2 regions of the Halomonas sp. AOP7-E1-9 genome follow, and region 2 is predicted to be linked to the other one. Evidence: predicted binding sites of a transcription regulator. Region 2 holds the regulator's gene; the other holds the start of a gene.
The links. Region 2 encodes FliA, which starts transcription of late flagellar genes. Its sites were predicted from a motif close to CTAAAGTTNNNNNNNNNNCNGCCGATA; they were not measured.

Region 1: ACT3R4_RS18105 (DUF4019 domain-containing protein) is a predicted target of FliA. The motif match lies at 1,206-1,232, and genes of this name have one in related genera.

What each region holds. Positions count from the first base shown of each region.
Region 1 covers NZ_JBQSVC010000064.1:1-4,434, forward strand. The annotation lists gene ACT3R4_RS18100 (linear amide C-N hydrolase) at 32-1,075, shown strand; gene ACT3R4_RS18105 (DUF4019 domain-containing protein) at 1,278-1,682, shown strand; gene ACT3R4_RS18110 (class I SAM-dependent DNA methyltransferase) at 1,683-2,468, opposite strand; gene ACT3R4_RS18115 (carboxymuconolactone decarboxylase family protein) at 2,605-3,060, opposite strand; gene ACT3R4_RS18120 (helix-turn-helix domain-containing protein) at 3,111-3,914, opposite strand; gene ACT3R4_RS18125 (antibiotic biosynthesis monooxygenase family protein) at 4,232-4,434, shown strand, end outside.
Region 2 covers NZ_JBQSVC010000010.1:48,816-53,249, forward strand. The annotation lists gene ACT3R4_RS07955 (hypothetical protein) at 1-239, shown strand, start outside; gene ACT3R4_RS07960 (flagellar protein FlhE) at 256-657, shown strand; gene ACT3R4_RS07965 (RNA polymerase sigma factor FliA) at 684-1,385, shown strand; gene ACT3R4_RS07970 (motility protein A) at 1,429-2,247, shown strand; gene ACT3R4_RS07975 (OmpA/MotB family protein) at 2,252-2,923, shown strand; gene ACT3R4_RS07980 (hypothetical protein) at 2,947-3,138, shown strand; gene ACT3R4_RS07985 (hypothetical protein) at 3,115-3,660, opposite strand; gene ACT3R4_RS07990 (Crp/Fnr family transcriptional regulator) at 3,792-4,434, opposite strand, start outside.

The DNA of each region.
Region 1 (4,434 bases), on a different contig from region 2:
CTATAACCTTTGTAAATGAAAGGAAACCACCATGAGAATCAAAAAAAAATTAACGCTAGCGGCAAGCATGTGTGCCTTGTTCGTGGCCATCACAGCGGATGCATGCACGCGCGCGGTATATCAGGGCCCTGATGATATGATCATTACGGCGCGCTCCATGGATTGGAGGGACGAAATACATCCCAATATCTGGTTGTTTCCAAAGGGAATGGAGCGTGATGGTGCGGCTGGACCCAACTCCGTCACTTGGACATCCCAGTATGGAAGTGTCGTTACCAGCGCGTTTGATATCGCAAGCACCGATGGCATGAACGAAAAAGGCTTGGTGGCTAACCTGCTATGGCTTGCTGAGGCAGAGTATCCTGACTTTGGGCCGGATGACCAGGGGCTTTCCGTGGCTGCATGGGTCCAGTATGTTTTGGACAATTTTGCGACCGTTGATGAGGCGGTGGAGGCGCTGCGCGATGAGCCTTTTGTGGTCGTCTCTGCTGAAATACCGGGCACCGCTCGATTTGCTACTCTGCATCTGTCAATTTCAGATGCCAAGGGTGATAACGCAATATTTGAGTATATCGACGGTAAGCTCACTATTCATCACGATATGTCATACAACGTGGTGACAAACTCGCCCACCTTCGAGCAGCAACTTTCGCTGGACGACTATTGGAGACAGATCGGTGGCTTGGTCATGCTGCCTGGCACAAACCGTGCCGCGGATCGATTTGTCAGAGCGTCGTTCTACATGGATGCCATCCCTAAAACGAGCGATACAAGAGTCGCTGTTGGCAGTGCCTTTAGCGTGATTCGCAATGCGTCTGTTCCTTTCGGCATCTCATCAGCAGAGGAGCCGAATATTTCTTCCACCAGGTGGAGAGCGGTATCTGATCAGAAACACCTTGTTTATTATTTCGAGACGGCACTTACGCCTAACACGTTTTGGGTGGATATGAAGGATGCCGACTTTACTGAGGGCGCGCCTGTTCGCAAACTGAGCCTCAAGAATAACAGTGTTTATGCAGGCAATACGGTCAACGCGTTTGAGGACGCCGAGCCCTTTGAGTTTGCTGGCCTGTAAGGTGCGCTAAGGCTAGTTAGCGCATGAAATAGCCCCCTGTGTCGCGGTTGGCGCAGGGGGCTTTCTCTTACTTAATAAAGCCAAGGGATAGAAAAACTGAGGTTGGCTTGTTCGATTGTTGTGATTAATACTAAAGTAATGGCGGCTGGTACCGATATTAAATTAAGCACACCTATTTACTGATCGCTGCCTAGAGTTATCCATGCCAAAAATCGTGATCTGTTTCATTACAGCCCTGCTACTGCTGGCACCTTATGCTCAAGCGAACACCGATGCGGCTGAGGCCGCGGCGCTGGCATGGCTTGATGCAATCGATAGTGGCGAGTATGAGCTGGCTTGGGAGGAGTCATCACCGCTTCTTAAGAGTCCGCTTTCGCCCAGTATGCTGGAGCGGATCATTAGCGCAGCGCGTCGTGACTTCGGGTCGGTGGAGGCAAGACGCCGCACACGCGTCATCACGCAAACCTCTATGCCCGGCGCTCCCAAAAATGATTACAAAAAGTTCATCTATCAAACGCGTTTTGCCAACAAGTCTGATATTACCGAAACCATTACGCCGCACTTTGAAGACGGCGTTTGGAAAGTAAGTGGGTACTATGTGAACTGATCAGCAACAAGTGGATTGCCCCGTTGCTACAACCGTGGGGTGTTGAATCTTCACGCAGGCAAAAATGGCGTTCCCCGAAGTGGTGTTCCACGGCGTGATAGCTTCAAAGTTGTGCTCGAATACGTGCACTTCAAAGTAGGGCTCAAGCAGCGTAATTAGCTCGGCAAAACTAACCGCGACCATGGGGTGCTCGTCGTTCCATACTTGGGTATCGCACGCGTTGGTTTTTGCAATACTAAGTTTGAGGGCCTGTTTTTCACCGCTACCGCTGTAATGCCACCCGGAACGAAACGTGAAGGCATCGTCGGCTTTTTTAACGGTGTGGCTCACAAACAGATTGTTATCGATTTTATCTTTATCGACTGCGTTGAAGCAGAAAACCCCGCCACTCATTAAGGCGCTGTGCGCACTTTCAATACACGCTTTGAGCTTTTCAATTCCGTCGCTGTAGTGAATCGAATATAAAAAACAGGTAATCAAATCCTGCGGGTCGCTTACCTGGAAGTTGCCCATGTCCTGACACGTAAACTGGGCCTCGGGGCAACGTGTGGCGGCAATATCCAGCATGGGCTGGTTAATGTCCAGGCCGCTGCTCACGTAGCCATTATCAATAAAATGGCGAACATGAGGCCCGGTACCACACGCGACATCGAGGTGAAGGTTGCCACCGTTACCAAAAATTTGGTGAAGCCTTTGCACGGCGTTGCTTTGCGCCCGGTAGTCGATGTCTTCGCACATCACATCGTAATAGCCAGAAAGGTCGGTATAGAGTGCGTTAAAGGACATGGCGGCCTGGGTAGCTTGGGAGTGAGGGTGGCGCATAGTAAACGAGTGGAGTGGCTTTTAGAAGCCAGCCGTGCGGAAGGGGATTTTGATCAAGACATCGCAGGCCGTCGCACAGGCTTGCGATGTCTTTTTCGGTTTATAGCGAGATGTCAGGCACAAACTGCATACTTACCGCCACCCGGTTCCAGCTATTAATGGCTAGAACCACCGTGGTCAGCTCAAGAAGGTCCTGCTCACCAAAGGCGGCCAGAGCATTCTGGTAGACGCTGTCGCTAACAGACTGTTGGCTGATTAAGGTAAGCGCTTCGGCCCACTCAAGGGCTGCACGTTCCTGTTTATTGAAGCAGGGGGCTTCCCGCCAGGCAGGCAGTACATCCAGCCTTACCTGATGCTCGCCGTCGTCTCGGGCTTCCTGAGTATGCATATGCTGGCAGAAGCAGCACTGGTTGATCTGGGAAACGCGTAGCTGAACGAGGTGGATGATGGTAGGCGTTACCGCGCTATTAGCCACTACTTCGCCCAGAGGCACCAAATGTTTAGCAAGGCGAGGGGTTAGCTTGTAAACGGCTTGTCGAGAAATACGCTGAGACATGGCAGTGACCTCGTTGATTGATGAGGTCTCAGCTTATAAAGGTGTGCGTACTACGCCTTGTAAATTTGCGACAACTTGCGCTGGCGGTAAGAGGCGGGTGTTTCGTTGGTAAAAGATTGGAAGGCGTGGGTAAAGTGTGGCTGATCATAGTAGCCACAGTGGAGCGCTATTTCTGATAGCGGCCGGTCAGCTTCAAGTAAGCACCGTCGCGCTCGGTGGAGGCGAGCATACGTCACCAACGCGCCTGGCGAGACACCGACTTCACGTTTTAATCGACGTTCCAGGGTGCGTCGGGTTAACCCAATATTGGCAGCTAACTGCTCCGGTGGGAGTTGTAACTGGTTAATCGCCTGGATGATTCCTGGCACAGGGCTTTTACTCGTTAGTCGACTTTTGAGTAAACCCAGAAGCCATGTTTCAAGCAGGGCTAATCCTTTGGGTGCATCAAGCTGATAAAGGCGCTCCACCACTGGCATTAAACTGTCCATCCAGGAGGGTTTTATGTCATCGCCCAAGCAAAGATGCGCGTCTATACACTGTTCCGGGGCTAAGCCCAGGAGGCTATACATACTGGCCGGTTTAAACCGAATGCCCATCCGGGGGGTGGACGTATCAAACGTCTCAAGCAGCATGTGTCTGTTAAAGCAGAGCGTGACGATGGGAAGAGAGCTTCCAAGGTGAATGGTGAGGCTGGCGCCTGCATCGGGATAAAGCTTTTCTACGATGGGATGCACAAGGGGGCTTTGCCCGCCCATCGACCAAAGGCATTGCACCCATGTGCGAAGGTTGGTGTCGGGCAGGCGCTGCTGGAAATTCAAATGAACGGCGTTACCGGGCAGAATAAAGTGGGCCATGGCGACAACCTGCTTTGTTGATGAATGGACTTCATCGCATAAGCTGTATTAAAGCCTAAACACAGGGGCTGGGAAAGTGGCTATGCTTGGACAGTGAAGTTCTCACTTCGCAATGAACTGTTTAATCATCAATTCACGTGGTTGTGCCCTTCAAACCAAGCGCCAAGCTGGGGCTCTTGCCCGCTGTGCCGTAGGTAAAGCACCATCTCACGCGCAACGATATTGATTTGATGAGTAAACACCAATAATTAGCTATGGAGTCTACTGCTTCGCCTACGGTATGCTTTTTAAAACCGTTTTCAGATCAAGAGAACTTCATGGCCCTTATCGCAACGACTCCAGAGCCCCCGTATTACGCTGTTATTTTCACCTCTGTGCGCACGGGTATTGAGGATGGCTATGATGACATGGCGGAGCGTATGGTTGAGTTAGCCATGCAGCAGCCAGGTTTTTTAGGCGTTGAATCGGCTCGAAATGAGGTGGGGGTTACGGTTTCCTACTGGGCTGACTTGGCCTCGAT
Region 2 (4,434 bases):
ATGCGCCTGATCTGGCTCAGCTAAGTGCTCGGCATGCGCGTTGGGCGCTCTGGGTTAACAGCGATGCGGACGCATTTGCCGAGATGTACCGGCTACTTCGCCAGGCGCGTGACAATGGCGGGCCTCGCCGATTATTGGCACTGCACGAGCCCTCTTTGTCGCGCCAAGGCTTGTTGGAAAACTTGCGTGAAGCCGCTAGCCACTATTTGGCCATCGATCTTCTGGTGCTGGCGCGCTGATAAGGAAATATTCGACATGTTAAGCAAGCTATTCAAGATGATGGGTGTTTGCGGGTTGATAGGTCTCATCGGTAGCGCTCAGGCGGCGGGCAGCTGGAGCACCTCGGTGCCGGGCGTGATGGTGGCCATGAGTGACCGGGAAACCCGTAGCCAGTCAATGACGCCACCCGATTCTGTACAGGTGCACAATCGTGTGATTGATCGGATACACTGGCAGCTTGAGGCGCCGCCGGGCAGCGCTATCAACGCATGGCTATGCCATCCGGAGCAGTGTGTGGCTCTCTCGGGAGGGCGCGGAACGGTCACCGAGCTGGCGGGAAGGCAGGTAAGTGCTCCTTTGCAGTTTCGTTTTAAGTTACTGCCTGGACAGCGGCCTGTTCGTGTTCAGGGTCTGCAAGTCATTGTGAACTATCAGTAAAAGTTGTATAGCCGCGAGGCAAAAAGATGTACACAGCACAAGGCAGAATCAAGCAAGGCGAGCTATTCACACAATACATGCCACTGGTAAGACGTCATGCCTTAACACTGCAGGTCAGGTTGCCAGCCAGTATTGAACTTGATGATCTTATTCAGGCGGGCACGGTAGGGCTTTTAGAAGCACTGGGCCGTTTTGATGCCGCTCATGGTGCCAGCTTTGCGACGTTTGCCAGCCAGCGTATCCGTGGGGCGATGGTCGATGAACTGCGTACGCGGGATTGGTTGCCACGCAGCGTGCGCCGCGCTGCGCGCGCTGTGGACGACGCGATCCGGCGGCTAGAGCAGCAGCTCGGGCGCTCGCCGGAAGAGAGTGAAATTGCCTTGGCGCTTGAGATGCCGCTGGGTGATTACCAACAGCTGCTCAACGACACCAATAGCGGTCAGCTATTGCCGTTTGAAGAGTTGGTTGCCGATGGTGGTGAGCCGGTAAGTTTTGATGTGAGCAACTTGCCGTTTGAAAAGCTGCTGGATGAGCAGCAGCGCCAAACATTGGTTGCTGCCATTGAGGCGTTGCCAGAGCGCGAGAAACTGCTCATGGCACTTTATTACCAGGAAGAGCTGAATTTAAAAGAAGTGGGCGCCGTGCTGGGCGTGACCGAGTCGCGTGTGTCTCAGTTGCATAGCCAAGCCATTAGCCGTCTGCGTGCCCGGTTGCATGATTCAGCCTAAACAACCGATACGTTAACTCACAATAACCGGCGAGGAGCCGTTGATGAACCCGTCCACGTTGATAGGTATATTCGCCAGTATGCTGCTGCTAGTAAGCGTGCTGTTCTTTACTGCGGAGTCCCCTGAAAGTTTTATCAATCTGCCGGGCCTGGCGATTGTTATAACCGGTACTCTGGCCGCTACTTTTATAAGCTATCCGCTAAAAGAGGTGTTACGCGTTGTACGCTTGGTAGGGCTTGTCTTTCGGCGTGAAAATACCTATATACGCGACGATATCAACGAGCTGGTCGCCATGTCCCGGCTATGGTTTAAAGGCGATGTGCGTGCAGTCGAACAAGAGTTGGAGCATACGCGCAATCCGTTTTTACGTACCGGTATTCAGTTAGTCATTGCCAATACCAAAGAAGATGAGATCTTCGACATGCTGCGTTGGCGGATTGCCCGGCTCAAGGCTCGCGAGCACGCAGAAGCCCAGATTTTTCGCACCATGGCGACCTATGCGCCAGCGTTTGGCATGATTGGCACGCTGGTGGGATTGGTTAATATGCTGGAAGTCATGGATGCCGGTGACCTGGATGTCATTGGCCCCCGTATGGCGGTGGCGCTGCTCACCACCTTCTACGGTATTTTGCTGGCGAATCTGGTGTTTAAACCCATCGCGGTGAAGCTAGAACGACGTACAGAAGAGCGCCTGATTACCATGAACATGGTGCTGGAAGGTATTTCACTGATCACCAAGCGCCGCCTGCCCTCTTTTATTGAGGAAACGCTCAATTCATTTATCGCCAACTATAACGATGAGATTCGCGATGCCACTATAAAGCCCCGGCCTGATACACCAAGCGCGACGGCAAAGGGCTAAGGCGATGCTGGATAACAATACGCGCCATGCGCTGGAGCTTCCCGCCGGGCAGGGTGAAAGCGATGAGAGCTGGCTGACCAGTTATCTGGACGTGCTCACCCTGCTGATTACGCTGTTTGTTTTGTTGCTGGCTTTGGCTCCCCCCGGTGGTAATGAAGCACTTGAGGGTGAGGAAGCGTCCATGGCCAGCGTGATTAGCTCACTGCCCTTGGCAACGCTTGCCACCGGTATTCACCCGCGCCATAGCGGGTTGCAGCCCCAGATGGCGGCATTGGATATTCCCGGCGTCAGCGTATCGCAGGGCCAGGAGGGCGTAACGCTACGCATTGATGATAGCCTTTTATTTCCCAGTGGCGAGGCAGTGCTCACCTCTCTAGGCCAAGAGGTGATAGAAAGTCTTGTCGATGTGTTCGCGGCCTTTGATGGTCAGGTTTCCGTTGAAGGACATACTGACAATCTTCCTATTGCGACCACTCGGTTCCCTTCCAACTGGGAACTCTCCGCCGGACGTGCGATTGCCGTTATGCGCCACCTGGAAGGTCAGGGCATAGCGATTTCTCGAATGCGGGCCGTTGGTTATGCGGATACTCAACCTATGGAGAGCAACGCAACACCTGAAGGGCGAGCTGCTAACCGGCGCGTTGAACTGTTGTTACGACAACAGCCAGAAGGGTGAGTGGACTGCTCAAGGCTGGGGTTGTGCCTAAGCATCCCCTTCTGCTGCAGTCGTATGCTGCCCTGTTGGTGCTTGATGTCGATCGTCGGCGCATCCAGGCGACCAGTACAAATCTGGCCGCGCTGATGGGACTCTCACGCCAATCGGTAACGTTAACCCAATTGCTGGGGACGCGTTTAATCCAGCGACTTTCAGGGCGACGCGGTTTCACATAGCGTTTGCATGCGCTCAATCGCTTGATCGGCGCCTTCAAGCTGAAACGTCATGTACCAGGGGGGCTGTTCGCCTCGATCAAACCCCAGGAAAAGTTGCTCGCCTTGTTCCATCTGGTGCATTAGCGTCTGCATATCAGCAAGATAAAAGTGTACGTAAAAGCCGTTATCGCCTCGCTCGGTGATGAATTCTGCCATGGTATCGACCGCGGGCTGCTCATCGATACGCAGCCGGGTCGGCACCAGGTTGACGGTTTTACTTTCGCCTTGCTGCTCCTCCAGCGTGACACGCACTTCAAGCCACGGTAAATCACACACGTTTTGGGTGGCATTCAGGCTGAGTGTCGCGTCGGAATAACTATGGGTTTCAACGGCGCGAAAGTGGTGCTCATTACCCAGCGTTAACGCCATTGATTGCCACTGGCCATGCGACTGTATGTCCTCCATATTAAAGTTCGCCGCCTGTGTTAACGGTGCAATAAGTAGAAGGGTGGCGCTTGCCAAGGCTGTTGAATAGGGTGTCATGTCAGCACATCAAGGTTGGGTAAGAAAAGCCCAGCGTTTATGACGGGTTTGCCCGCAGCAAAGGCGCCGGGTGCTTTCTATAAACCACTACCGCCCGTGGCAGCACGTGGTAATGGTAGTGGTAATGGCCACTAGGCAGAAAGTTCGAATAATGGCCTAACGTCGTCATTAAGATAACAGTCATCAAACTCGCCGACTGCCGCCAGTGCTTGAAGATCAGGAATCGTAACGTTGTGACGATCACGAAATACCAGACCTTCTTCGCTCAGCAAGCTAAAGGTGCGGCTAACATGTACAGGGCTTAAGCCCAGAATGTCAGCTAGCTGCTCTTGAGAGAGCGGGAGTCGAAGCTGCCCGTCGGTATGGCTATTGGTCTGGCGCAGTCTCAAATACATTTCGTACAGGAAGTGCGCTGTTTTTTGCCGAGCACTGCGTCGGGCAAGCGTTACTAGTCGTTCGGTGAGCAGTGCCTGGTGACGGCTGGTGATCGCAAATACCACCGAGGTTAGTGGCACCGACTGACGAAATACGTCAAGCAGGCGTTTGTGCGGAAAATGACAGATTACGCCATCGGTAATCATGCGAACACTTTCCAGACGTTGCGAAAACGCGAACTCACGCAGGCCAATAATATCGCCAGGCAAATAAATTTCCAGAATCTGTCGATCACCGTTTTCAAGGTGGCGATAGGAGTAGGCCCAACCACTTTTCAAGGTGCAAAATTCGCCAGCCGGATCACCGAGTTCCCATAGCAGTGAGCCCGCTGTGATATCC